Sediminitomix flava: one gene and its partner. The protein of the gene in region 1 interacts with the protein of each later gene in a pairwise test. Links are inferred from orthologs where the notes say so. Each region holds a gene or a part of one and is shown on either strand. Other genes may lie near its edges.

The links.
Region 2: the proteins of BC781_RS15280 (region 1) and BC781_RS14240 interact in binary tests that used the Escherichia coli proteins (3 or more experiments, as listed by UniProt). The link is inferred for Sediminitomix flava from one-to-one orthologs.

What each region holds. Positions count from the first base shown.
Region 1 is NZ_QGDO01000003.1:922,049-929,059, reverse strand. Bases 2,978-5,727 are described here. They hold BC781_RS15280 (diacylglycerol/lipid kinase family protein), read left to right. Parts: upstream 2,978-3,765; coding sequence 3,766-4,689; downstream 4,690-5,727. Other genes in these bases: BC781_RS15270 (hydroxymethylglutaryl-CoA lyase), read right to left, coding at 5,296-5,727; BC781_RS15275 (4'-phosphopantetheinyl transferase family protein), read left to right, coding at 4,689-5,306; BC781_RS15285 (peptide MFS transporter), read right to left, coding at 2,978-3,424. Outside these bases: BC781_RS15295 (tetratricopeptide repeat protein), read right to left, coding at 1-1,100; BC781_RS15290 (nitroreductase family protein), read right to left, coding at 1,309-1,971; more of BC781_RS15285, read right to left, coding at 2,039-2,977; more of BC781_RS15270, read right to left, coding at 5,728-6,153; gdhA (NADP-specific glutamate dehydrogenase), read right to left, coding at 6,244-7,011. UniProt on the Escherichia coli protein: In vitro phosphorylates phosphatidylglycerol but not diacylglycerol; the in vivo substrate is unknown.
Region 2 is NZ_QGDO01000003.1:589,700-596,898, reverse strand. Bases 1,512-4,449 are described here. They hold BC781_RS14240 (citrate synthase), read left to right. Parts: upstream 1,512-2,295; coding sequence 2,296-3,603; downstream 3,604-4,449. Other genes in these bases: bshB1 (bacillithiol biosynthesis deacetylase BshB1), read left to right, coding at 4,412-4,449; BC781_RS14235 (pseudouridine synthase), read right to left, coding at 3,659-4,261; topA (type I DNA topoisomerase), read right to left, coding at 1,512-1,804. Also shown: more of topA, read right to left, coding at 1-1,511; more of bshB1, read left to right, coding at 4,450-5,137; BC781_RS14225 (DUF4230 domain-containing protein), read left to right, coding at 5,264-5,878; BC781_RS14220 (flavin reductase family protein), read right to left, coding at 5,868-6,380; BC781_RS14215 (DUF72 domain-containing protein), read right to left, coding at 6,447-7,199.

The DNA of each region.
Region 1 (7,011 bases):
GAAATACTTATCGCCTGCTTAACTTTGTTAAGTGCCATTTCATATTCTTTCAAAGAGAAATAACACCTAGCGCTACGTTCTAAAATCTTCTGTTTCGAAAAAATATCTCTTGGGTTTGAAGATGCTTTTTCAAAACTTTCAAGAGCTTCGTGAACTCTATTTAATTTTTCAAGACACAGACCTATTTGAAAGTTGATGCTAGAAGGTATTGGATATGGTAGTTTATTGATATTTGAAAAAATATCATAAGCAATTTCCCAGAGTTCGAAGTTTTGAAATATTCTACCTTTTAAATAATAACACTTTGAAAGTAGCTTCTCCTCTTCTAGGTTAAGTGGTTGATTGAGACTTAAAAGGACAATGGCTTCATCTAGGTATGATAATGCCTTATCATAATACTGACTTTCATAATAACAAAGGGCAAGACCATACTTCACAAATTGAAGTTTATATTCTGATTCTTCTAAGATTTTAAGATCATCTAAAGCTTTATCTGTCTCATAACCTTCATTCAAAATTGCTATAGTCTTATGAAATCTAAATTCAGAATTTTCAGGATCAATTTTGAGAGCTTGACTAAAGAATTGCTCAGCCAAATCATATTCAAAATGATACAAATACCTTAAACCTTCTCTGAAGAAATGATAAGCATCTGAAGCTTGGAATTCATTTTCTTGAGACTCATAGACCAAGTCTTCTTCGTTGTGCTTATAAAAAGAAAACCTAGAAAGTTTATTTAATGAAAACAAGGATATTCTGTTTGAGGTATCCTCAATAGATAGTGATACACCATCGGGAAGGTTTAGGCGTAGGTTTTCATTTTGGTTAACTTCTTTACTTAGATCTAAAATCAGATTAGCAATAATTTTTTCCGCAGAATTATATTTACTCAGATGTATAAAACCAAGTGCTAGAAATAAGCGGTCGATAAATGTCAGATTTGACTTTGATTTGACATAAAGAATCCCTCTCTCCCACTGATCAGTACACTCAAAGAATTCTTCATTAAATTCTTCAAACTGTATGTCTAGGAAGTGTTCTACAACTTTGGATATGATTGACTCAATATTTTCATGCTCTGAGATTCCCATCATCATCATACTTTGAGTTCCACGAAATCACTATTTTTTGTACGAATTCAATACTAAAAAGGTTCGTAATATTCAATAGACTTAAATATTATGTACTATTTGAATAAACAAAAGATACCCTTGTAAGAATTTTTGTATTAGTATTTATTAAATTTATTTCATTTCGCATAATGTTAAATTTAAGTATAATCCAGTTTTTACACTGGAATAAAATATTTTACTCAAAGAATTTAGAGATAGATTCTAGAGACTTACGTTCAATATCTGGAACCTCGACACCATTGGCAGGATAGCCAACTGGAATCAATAAAAATGGCTTCTCATTTTTGGGTCTATCCAATATTTTTTGAAGAAAATTCATAGGGCTAGGTGTATGCGTCAATGATACTAAACCTGCATTATGAATTGCTGACAAAAGCATACCTGAAGCTAGTCCGACAGATTCATTTACATAATAATTATTTGACTTGTCCCCTTCTTCATTCAGCTCATACACTTGCTTAAAAACTATAATTAACCAAGGTGCTACTTCCAAAAATGGTTTTATTTCATTGGTTCCAAATTTTTTCAAGTCTTCTAACCAATCATCAGACATTCTGCCATGATAATTTTCATACTCCTCTTCTTCTGCTGCCTTTCTTATTTCTTTCTTGATCATTGAACTAGATACAGCACAAAAGAACCATGGTTGCTTATTTGCACCAGAAGGAGCTGTAGATGCTGATTTTATTATATTTTCTATAACCTCCTTAGGTACAGGTTTGTCTGAAAATTCACGAATCGATCTCCTTTGATTAGAATATTCAAAATAGTACTTACTCTTTTCTATTGATTCTTGCTCTGTATATTTTTGAGCTTCGTATAATTTAAACTTTTCCATAAATATTAAGATAAAAAAAGCTTAGCCCTTTAAATAGGGCTAAGCTTCATTCTTTACAAAAGTTAACTTATGCTGTTATCTCTTTTTCAAGTGATTTAGCTTTTACATCTTCAGCACCATGAGTTAATTTCTTCAATTTCTTAAAGAAAACTAATAACAATAAACCAAATGCAATTGCAAAAATGGCAATTCCTGTAAATACCTCAAACTCTCCTGCACCATCAACAGCTGCTTCACCGACCAATCCTGCTACTTTATTACCTAGGCCTGTTGCAGCAAAATATAGCCCCATCATAATAGATGCATATTTAGCTGGAGACAGCTTAGTTATAAACGACAATGCTGTTGGTGATACACACAACTCTCCAATTGTATGGAAAAGGTAAGCTAATACAAGCCAAGTCATACTTGAATTGATATAACCGCCTTCTGCATTTACATCAGCTGTTTTGGCTGCAGCACTCATGAACAAGAAACCTGCCCCCATGATCATTGTACCCACAGCCATTTTAAGCAAAGTAGACGTCTCTTTTCCGCTTTTTGCTCTCATTGCCCAGAAATAGCCAATAGCAAGTACAAACATCATAATAAATAAAGCATTCACAGATTGGAACCAAGCCGCTGGAATCACATCCAATCCCAAAAGACCAAATGTACGATCAGTACTATTTTGTGCCCAAAGATTCATCAATCCACCTGCCTGTTCAAATGCGCCCCAAAAGACAATTACAATCAAGAATGAAATCAGCAATACAATCATTCTATCTTTCTCAACCTTCGTTAGAGGTCTTTCAGCTTCTTCCTTAGAGATTTTACTTTCTGTTCCACCAACAAGATCACCCACACCTTTAAGATGTTTTTGTCCTGCCATAAACACCAATTGGCCAAGCAGCATTCCTATCCCTGCCAAACCAAAACCGTAATGCCATCCATATTTTTCAGCAACCAATCCAACTGCAATACTTGATGCAAAAGCTCCAATATTAATACCTAGGTAGAATATATTAAAGCCTTGATCTCTGTTCGGATCACCTTTTGCGTACAAACCTCCTACCATTGTAGAGATATTTGGTTTTAACATACCAACTCCCAATACGATCAGTACTAATGCAGTGTAGAATGCCCAAATCTCAGGGATAGCCATCACCAGATGACCTGCCACGAGCGTCAGTCCACCAATCATCACTGAACGCTTTTGCCCTAATAATTTATCTGCTAAAATACCTCCAGGAATAGACATCAAATAGACCATCATGGTATAAGTACCATACAATGATATCGCATCACCTTGCGACCATCCCAAACCGTCTTTTGCGACTGGAGCTGTCATAAAAAGAACAAGAAGAGCTCTCATTCCATAATAGCTAAACCTCTCCCACATTTCGGTAAAAAACAGAATGTACAACCCTATTGGATGACCAAAAAGTTGTTTTTGATTACTCGTGGTTTCCATATTTTAAGTAATAGTTAGTATAAAAATGTTAATCAATCTTTAACAAAAGTAAATGATAATGCTTTTATGAGATTTCAGCAAATGAAATATATGAAATAGGCTTTATTTTTTGATATTTTAATAAGTTTTAGGCTAAAACCTAGAAATCATTAATAACTACCTCTATGCTGTAAGTTTTATTTGAATTCATAATTTTTCTAAAAAAAACTGAAGAATATGATTAAAAGTATATATTGTTAATTCATCATGAGCATAGAATTCATTTTAGTTTACGATTAATTAAAGTATTTTTGCTTGTAAATTAGAACTAAATTATCCTCAGCTAATCGACATAGATTTTAATGACATTATATACTAAACACGATGTTTTAATCCATAAAACATTGGCAAACGTAAAATTTATAATTAATCCTATCTCTGGTTCTGGGAAAGGAAAAAGAACAGCTGAACTTATCCGAGAAAAGTTTAATAGCCCAAATACATCTTCTGAGATTCTTTTTACAAAAGGAAGAGATCACGCTTACTCATTAGCTAAAGAATTAATCGAAGAAGGAGAAACAAGTCTGATTGTCGCGGTTGGAGGTGACGGAACAATTAATGAGGTAGCTAGCGCTATGATTGGTCAAAACATACCGCTTGGCATCATTCCAATTGGTTCAGGGAATGGATTGGCAAGACACTTAAATATTCCACTTAATCCACAAAAAGCTATTAATTCATTATACAATGCACAAACATCATTTATTGATGTTGGTATTGTAAATGGAAAACAGTTTTTCTGTACTTCTGGAACTGGCTTTGATGCTTATGTTAGTCATCATTTTGCAGAAGCTGATGGTAGAGGACTAATTAACTACATTAAAACTGGTGTACAAGACTACTTTAATTATAAAGCCAATAAGTATAAAATTGAAGTAGATGGAAAAGACTATAATGTAGATGCTTATATGGTATCTGTTGCCAATGCTTCTCAGTTTGGAAATAATGCCTATATAGCACCTAATGCTGATATTTCTGACGGTTTATTAGATGTCGTCATCATTAAAAAGTTTAATAAACTAAACATTCTTCCTTTAGTGTTTAAGGTTTTCAGTAAATCGTTGAATTCATATGATCAAGTGATGATGTTAAGAGGAGCAAATATAAAAATCTCTACATCCTCTAAACAAAACAAAATCTACTTGCATAGAGACGGAGAACCTGAATGGGGAGAAGAAAATCTTACGTATTCAATTAAAAATAACGCATTGAAAATATTCGTGTAATGGAATGGGTGAAACTATGTGTCGATAAGGGTAATTTGAGTTGGGGACTCATGCGTTATGAAATAGATGAGCAATTTTATATTGATCAACTCAATAATAGAATAGAAACTGAAGTACTCTCACGAAAAAATAAAAAGAGTAGAATTGAATCTCTAGCAGCAAGATTTGCATTAAAGAATTTACTACAAGAATTGCAGCTTGGTTACGAAGGGATAGTCAAAGACGAAAATCAGAAACCATTTCTTAAAAATATTGAGGGACAAATTGCGATTAGTCATACCTCGAAATATGTAGCTGTCGCTTTTCATCAGACCGATAGTATAGGCATAGATATCGAAAAATGGTCTGAAAGACTTCTTAGAGTTGTTCCTCGCATCATGTCTAATGAAGAGCAAAAGAGCTTATCAATAACTAATGATAATGCTTTAAAATTATGGTGTGCAAAAGAAGCTCTCTATAAATTGAATGGTAAAAAGAATATAGATTTTACCAATGAAATTAAAATTCTTGAAACACATGAGTCCTCTTGGACAGCTCAAATCCCACAATCATCTGATAAGATTCCTGTGGAATTTGAACTGATTCATGATATTTGTTTGGCTAAAGCTACTGTATAAGATTAGTAGGAAAAATTTCATTGTACATTTTCTGGGCAACTGAAAATTCTTTCATATCCAATGGCGTCACAATACCTAAATGCTTCAAACTTGTTATAACACTTTCTGTAGCCAAATTACCAACTAAGTCATCTTGAGCCATTGGACAGCCTCCTAAGCCTCCAAATGCAGTATCTATTCGATTACAGCCTGCATCGATTAACGCTTTTACCTTCTCAGGAATTTGATCTGCCCTTGAATGTAAATGAGCTCCAAATTCAACTTTATTAGAAAGGGATTTTAACTCAGAAAATAAATCGATGATTTGCATAGGGTCCGAAGAACCAATTGTGTCTGATAGTGAAATAACTTCAACCCCCAATTCAATTAGGTATTCAGTATATTTAGCTACTATTTCGTTTGAGTATTCATCTCCGTAAGGATTCCCAAAACCCATCGATAGATAGACTACCATTTTTTTATCATATTTATCACAAGATGCTTTTATCTGCTCTAAAAGAACCTTCGATTCCGCAATAGACTTATTCGTATTGCGAAGCTGGAATGTTTCTGATATTGAAAAGGGATATCCTAAATAATCAATCTCTGAAAAAGAACATACCTTATCTACTCCTTTTTGATTAGCAACAATAGCTAAAAGATTGGTATTTCTTTTATCTAATTTTGATAAGACTTCTTCTGTATCTCGCATCTGAGGAATAGCCTTTGGAGAAACAAAACTACCAAAGTCTATTGTGTCAAAACCAACTTTAAGGAGCTGATTTATGTATTTAACCTTTAAATTTGTAGGGATAAAGGTATCGATGCCTTGCATAGCATCTCTTGGGCATTCTATTAATTTTAGCATTGAGTTAGTCTGTGGTTTCAATTTAAAGATAAAAAAAAGCGCTGACTTGAGATAGTCAACGCTTTCAATTTATTCCTTAAAAGAACTTGATTAGATAATTCCGTAGGCAATCATTGCATCAGCAACTTTTACAAAACCTCCAATGTTTGCTCCTTTTACATAATCAACCCATCCTTCTTCTTCGCCATACTTCACACAAGACTTATGGATTTTTGCCATGATCTCTTGAAGACGAGTATCTACTTCTTCAAATGACCATTGTAATCTCATTGAGTTTTGAGTCATTTCTAGACCTGAAATAGCAACACCACCGGCATTGGCAGCTTTTCCTGGACCAAACATGATTTGAGCCTTTTCAAAAACTTTAATTCCTTCAATATCTGTAGGCATGTTTGCTCCCTCACAAACCAAAATACAGCCGTTATCTACTAAAGTTTGTGCATCAGCGCCGCTCAACTCATTTTGCGTTGCTGAAGGAAATGCTAAATCACATTTCACTTCCCAAGGGCGTTTATCTTCATGATATTCTGCATTTGGATATTTATCCAAATAAGCTTTTAAAGATGCTCTTTGAACATTTTTAAGCTCCATGATATGACTTAACTTGTCGTCATTAATACCATCATTATCTAAGAGATAACCACCTCTATCTGATACTGTGACAACTTTTGCACCAAGATCAATCAACTTTTCAACTGTATGCTGAGCAACATTACCAGACCCAGAAACTACAGCTACTTTACCATCAATTGTATCATTTCTGTGAGCTAACATTTCTTTGGCAAAATAAACACTTCCAAAGCCTGTAGCTTCTTTACGTGCATTACTTCCTCCAAACTGCAATCCTTTACCAGTTAA
Region 2 (7,199 bases), 330 kb from region 1 along the record:
CTGAAACTGGATCAGTACCAAGAACTCTTGAACCACCAATTTCTGAGCGATCAGCCTTTTCTGTAGTTGTTTCTACTGTTTCATGGAAAGAACCATAGAAATTCTTGATCATTGAATTCCATTCTTTTCCTCCATTGGCAATCTCATCAAATTGTTCTTCAACTTGGGCTGTAAAAGAATAGTCAACAATGTCAGGGAAATACTTCACCAAGAAATCATTAACAACCATTCCAATATTAGTAGGGAATAGTTTATTCTTCTCGTTACCTACAATTTCAGTTTGGTCAGTATCTTTAATTGCGCCATCTTTCAATCTTAGATGACGATACTTTCTTTCTTTACCATCTCTAGCCTCCTTCACAACATAATCACGCTTTTGGATCGTTGAGATTGTTGGAGCATAAGTAGATGGACGACCAATGCCCATTTCTTCAAGCTTTTTCACAAGACTTGCTTCTGTATATCTTGCTGCAGGTCTTGTAAATCTTTGAATGGCATCCATTTGACTTAAAGCTAAAGATTGTCCGACAGACAATGGCGGTAACATTGAACTATCACCATCATTATCGGCATCATCTTCATCCTTAGATTCTATATATACTTTCAAGAAACCGTCAAAAACTATCACCTCACCAGATGCGGTAAATTGTTCCTCAGCTGTTGAAACACTAATCTTAGCAATTGTCTTTTCAAGTCTAGCATTAGACATTTGAGATGCGATTGCTCTTTTCCAAATCAACTCATAAAGACGAGCTTCTCGGTTGTCATCAACATCATTCACAGACGGAATTGAGAAATTAGTAGGTCTGATAGCTTCGTGAGCCTCTTGAGCAGATTTCGATTTTGTTTTGAAATGTCTAGTCTCTACGTACTCTTCTCCATAAGTTGAAGAAATAACATCAGCTGCGGCAGCTTTAGCTTCTTCTGAGATGTTAACAGAATCTGTACGCATATAGGTAATCTTACCAGACTCGTACAATTTCTGAGCTAGAATCATTGTCTGAGAAACAGAGTAACCTAATTTTCTACTTGCCTCTTGTTGTAAAGTTGAAGTAGTAAAAGGAGCTGCTGGAGTTCTTTTACCAGGCTTTTTCTGCAAATCAGCAATTTGATATTCTCCTTTTAGACAAGCTTCTAAGAATACTCTGGCTTCTTCTTCGGTTTTGAATTTCTTAGGGAGCTCCGCCTTTAATACTTTACCTTGATCTAAGTCAAATTCTGCAACTACCTTAAAAGAAGACTCAGGAGTAAAAGCCTCCACTTCTCGTTCCCTTTCAACAACTAATCTTACGGCAACCGATTGAACACGGCCAGCAGAAAGACCTCTTTTAATTTTTTTCCAAAGAACTGGTGATAATTCATAACCAACTAAACGGTCTAGAATACGACGCGCTTGCTGAGCATTCACCAAATCTATATCAATTGTTCTTGGAGAATCTATTGCTTTAAGGATTGCTGATTTCGTAATTTCTCGGAAAACAATCCTTTTCGTATTATCATTATTTAATTTTAGCGTCTCGTACAAGTGCCAAGATATCGCTTCTCCCTCGCGGTCATCATCGGTCGCTAACCATATATATTCAGCATCCTTCACTTCCTTGTTCAACTCTTTTATGACTTCCTTCTTATCTGAAGAAACTTCATAAACAGGGGTGAAATCATTCTCAATATCAATAGCTTTATCACCTTTCGGTAAATCTCGTATGTGGCCGTAACTTGATCTTACTGTAAAGTCTTTCCCCAAATACTTCTCGATCGTCTTTGCCTTAGCTGGGGACTCTACGATGACTAGATTTTTTGACATCTTGTCCAGGTTAATTTAAAATTCCAATGTCTTTAAAAGACTTAAAAAAAATAATGAAAGTGCCTCAATTCCTAAAAGAACAATGCATTTAGGGCAATAATAGCATAATTTTCGGCAAAAATCTCAAACAAGATAGACTCTTTTAAAAACAAATCACAACTAAAAAGATAAAATATAGTCCAATTCTCACCTTTAACACTACAGTCTTTCAGACAAATATTTCAAAGCCGAATGAATGTACTGGATATTATTATTTAACATTATTTTGGAAGTATTGAATTAAATGGACTAAAATCCAATCATATATATGGTACAACCAATTAAAACTTTGCTAATGACAATTTTTTCAAATATATTAGGCGAGAAAATCAATAACTAACATTCTTTAATAACAATTATTTAAACAATAATTCTAAATCTTGAGTTATTGATAAGCGGTTATGCAATTAAACTACCTATAGACTATACATTCTAAATTATTTAAAGAACATATGAATAAAACAGCACAACTACAATACGACGGCAACACATATGAAATCCCAGTTCTAGAAGGCTCTGAAGGCGAAAAAGCACTAGACATTTCTAAATTAAGAGCTACTTCTGGTCTCATAACTCTAGATGTAGGTTTCAAAAACACGGGTTCTACAACTTCGAATGTAACTTTCCTAGATGGAGAAAAAGGTATTCTTCGTCACAGAGGTTATTCTATTGAAGATTTGGCAGAAAAATCTTCTTTCCTTGAAGTTGCTTACTTATTAATATATGGCGAGCTTCCAGATGCACAGACTTTTGAAAATTGGTCAAGCCGCATCATGAAGCACTCTCTTGTGCACGAAGATATCCGTAAGATTTTTGACGGTTTCCCTTCTACAGCACATCCAATGGGAGTTCTTTCTTCTTTAGTTACTTCTTTGACAGCATTCCACCCAGAATCAATTGATCCTAATAGAGACTCTGCTGCAATCGATTTAACAATTGTAAGACTTCTTGCAAAACTTCCTACGCTTGCTGCTTGGTCATTCAAAAATAGCCAAGGTCTTCCATTGGAATATCCTAACGCTAAAAATGACTACGTTAGTAACTTCATGCAAATGATGTTCAAAAACAAGCATATGGATTATGATGTAGATCCAGTCATTATGGATGCTATGAATAAACTTCTTATTCTTCATGCAGATCATGAGCAAAACTGTTCAGCTGCTACAGTAAGAGTAGTAGGTTCATCATTATCTTCATTATATGTAGCTGTTTCTGCAGGTATCAATGCACTTTGGGGTAGCCTTCACGGTGGAGCTAACCAAGCTGTTATTGAGATGCTAGAAACTATCCAAGCTGATGGTGGAAACATTGATAAATTCATCGCGAAAGCAAAAGATAAGAATGATCCGTTCCGTTTGATGGGATTTGGACATAGAGTATATAAAAACTTTGATCCTCGTTCTAGAATCATCAAGAAAGCTGCTGATGATATCTTAGACCGTCTTGGCGTAAATGACCCGTTATTGGATATCGCTAAGAAATTGGAAGACATTGCTTTAACTGACCCTTACTTTGTTGAGAAGAAACTTTACCCTAACGTAGACTTCTACTCAGGTATTATCTATAAAGCATTAGGATTCCCTACTGAAATGTTTACAGTGTTATTCGCTCTTGGTCGTCTACCAGGTTGGATTGCACAATGGAAAGAGTCTCGTGAAATGGTTCAACCAATCTCTAGACCTCGTCAGGTTTATACTGGTGAAACTCACAGAGCTTACCCAGAAGACAGAACAGTGGCAAAAGAAACTGTAATTGCTTAATTCAATTTTAAGCTAAAAAATTTAGGAGAGCCTCTTTATTGACGCTCTCCTATTTTTATTTCTTATTGTTTTCAAAAAGTAATTTATAGATTAGGTTTCGGTTCACCTCTTTAACCTCTCCTATTTTCATTCCATTCAAAGTAATTCCTTCAATCCTTGTTCTAATTAGTCTAAGAGTAGGAAAACCTACTGAAGCAGTCATTTTACGAACTTGTCTATTTTTCCCTTCAATTAAAGACAAAGAAACAAAGGAAGTTGGTATAGATTTTCTAAAACGTACGGGTGGATTACGCTCTTCCAACCAATTCGGCTCTTGTTTCTTCCTAGCTTTTGCTGGCAAAGTATTATGTTTTTTCTTATTTACAGAAATAACTACTCCTTTTGCCAATTGCATAATCGCTTCCTCGGTTATATCTCCATCCACTTGAACCAAGTATTCTCGATCATGCTTAAATGAAGGATGCAATAGCTTATGATTTAGACTTTTATCATTTGTGAGAATTAGCAAACCCTCTGAGTCCATATCTAATCGTCCAACTGAATACACATCCTTAGGGAAATCATATAAATCTTTCAATGTTGGCCTTCCTTCATTATCTGAAAATTGAGGAAGCATACCGAAAGGCTTATAAATCAAATAATATTTATATTTTTTCATAACCTTCTTTAAGCCTGCAAAAATACTAGCTAATTCAATAATATAAAAGGTTCTCCTCTTCCATATTCAACACCCATTATTGTACAATTCTTCTTCTTTAAACCATTTCCCCGTATCTTCGTTCTTTAATAGTTGATATAGTTTAAACATATGAAATTAGATATACTAGCACTAGTTGCACATCCTGATGATGTAGAATTAAGTTGCTCTGGCACGCTGATTAACCACATTAAACAAGGATATAAGGTCGGAATTATTGATTTTACTCAAGGAGAAATGGGTACTCGAGGTACACCAGAACTTCGATTGAAAGAGGCTCAAGCAGCTGGTGAAATCATGGGGTTAAGTGCTCGTGAAAATCTCGGTTTTAGAGATGTATTTTTTAAAAACGATGAAGCTCACCAGTTAGAAGTTGTGAAAATGCTTCGTAAATATAAACCAGATATAGTTTTCACAAATGCTGAATATGACAGACATCCTGATCATGGCAAAGCAGCTCAATTAGTAGTGGATGCTTGTTTTATCAGTGGTTTGAAAAAAGTGGTAACTGAACTAGACGGGAAAGAACAAGAGGCATGGAGACCTAAAAATATTTTCCATATGATTCAGAGTGAGCACATCAAACCTGACTTTGTAGTTGATGTTACAGAATCTTGGGAACAGAAAGTACAATCTATTGAAGCCTTTTCTTCACAGTTCCACACTAATGCAGAAGAAAGTGCTAAAGGAGATCAGACTTTCATTTCCACTCCAGACTTCAAACACTTCATTGAAGGTAGAGCTAGAGAAATGGGTAAAATTGCAAATTGTACTTTTGCTGAAGGATTCACTAAATCCTCTCAAATAAAAGTCAAAGATGTTTTCGATTTGATATAAAAGAAAGAAGGATTACTTTACTATTAAAGTAATCCTTCTTTTCTCACATATTCCATATATTGATTTTTATAAAAATCTAGGTACGGATGTTGTAATTATTTTTTAGAATCAAATAATATACTTTTTATGAAATCGCTCAAATATTTATTCTTCATTTTACTTTTCACCTCAATTGGAATAGGGATAAAGTACTATTTTGACTTCAAAGAAAGTGAAAGATTGAAAGCTGAAGCGATATTACTACAAGCAAAAATCTATGACAAATTTGTTTCTAAAAGTAAACTAGTATTTGGGGAGCAACATTATACAGATATTATCAAATATAAAGAACCCGTAGATTGGTGGCCAGATCCAAGCATAGACCTACACATAAAAGGTCATGTAAATCTTTGCATTGATCTTTCAAAAATTGAAAAAAAGGATATCCTTATCACTAACGATAGCATTTTTATTCAAATACCAAATCTTGAGATTTGTGATGTTGTGATAGATCATGAAAACTCATCTGTTTTTAATGAAACAAACACCTTCTTTTCTTCATCAAATATTGTAACAAAAGCTCTAACAAAGGCAAAAGGTATTATTTATAAAAAAGCCGTAAGCGATCCTCTACTCATCAAACATCAAAGTAAAGCTAAAGAGGCTATCAAAAACTTTTTATCCTTAACTTCTGAAAAAACGATAGTAGTAGAACAGAAGAATATCCTTTCAAAAGAATCATTTCTTACAATTACGGAGTAACCGTTTCATCTACTCGAAATTGCTGATAAGATCTGTTGAAATACATAAGAGGAGACTCTTCTTTCTCAAAAGTATGTAACTCTTTTACTTCACCATATATAACTGAATGTGTTCCAACTTCGTCCGTTTTTACAATTTCACATTCAAAAGCGGCTGAGGCATTTTTTAGAATTGGCTGTTTTAAAGTTCCTTCTTTCCATTCTCCCAAGTCAAATCTCTCAGAAGGCTCACTTCCATCAAAACCTGCCATTCTATTTGAAATTTCTTCATTTGAAGCTTGTAGAATATTTACCACAAAACGAGCATTTGTTTTCAACATTTCATTCATTTTAGAATTTTGGTTGATACAAATCAAGAGTGTGGCTGGAGTATCTGTAACAGAAGTAATTGCAGAGACTGTCATACCTCCTTTGCCAGCTTCACCATCTGTAGTAACAACAGTAACAGCTGCTGGAAGCAAGCTCATTCCATCTCTATAAGTTTTTGCGTCGATCGTATTCATCTTAATCTATTTCTCCTAAAAATTTGCTTAATAAACTAGCCCAAAGTAGGATTGTTTAAAGAAACCTTAAAATAAACTCGTCTGTATTCCAGATTGATATAATTTAGGAATTGGTAAATTGACACCACAAGTATCATTAATACATTCTACAAAATATACAGCGGTCTCTGGGCAAAGTCTATCTTCTGGTTGATGCAAAAAGAAAAATATCTTTTCTAAACCTTGTGCTCGCCACTCTGCAATTCTTTGAGCCCAAGCCCTCATTCGCACATAATCAGTATCGTGTAACTGATTTCCAACAAATCTCACTGCTACAATTGGACTTGTTAAACGCATATGCAACACGTCTCTTCTTCCTGCTACGTCGGTCAGACACATTGGAAGCTTTTTTTCTTCCATTCGTTTCGTGATATATTCAAAAGCCTCATTTTTCTCAAACCAAGAAGGATCTCGAAACTCAATTGATAATGGATATTGATCAGGAATTCGATCTAAAAATGAATCAAGCATTGAAAGAGATTCTACTCCAAAATCGGGAGGAAGTTGTAAAAAGCTACATCCTAAATGTTTCTCAAACCCTGCCACAGTCTGCATAAAAGTATCTAGTTGTACTCCCACTCTATCCAAGCGTTTCCAATGACTTATTTCTTGTGGAACTTTTGGACAAAAAGTAAATTGTGTTGGACTTTCATTAACCCATTTCTCAACTTGTGATTTACTTGGCAATGCATAATGAGAAGAATTAAACTCTATGGTCGAAAAGTGCTTCGTATAGTTTTCAAAAAATTCTGCACTTTTCAACTTAGACGGATATAACTT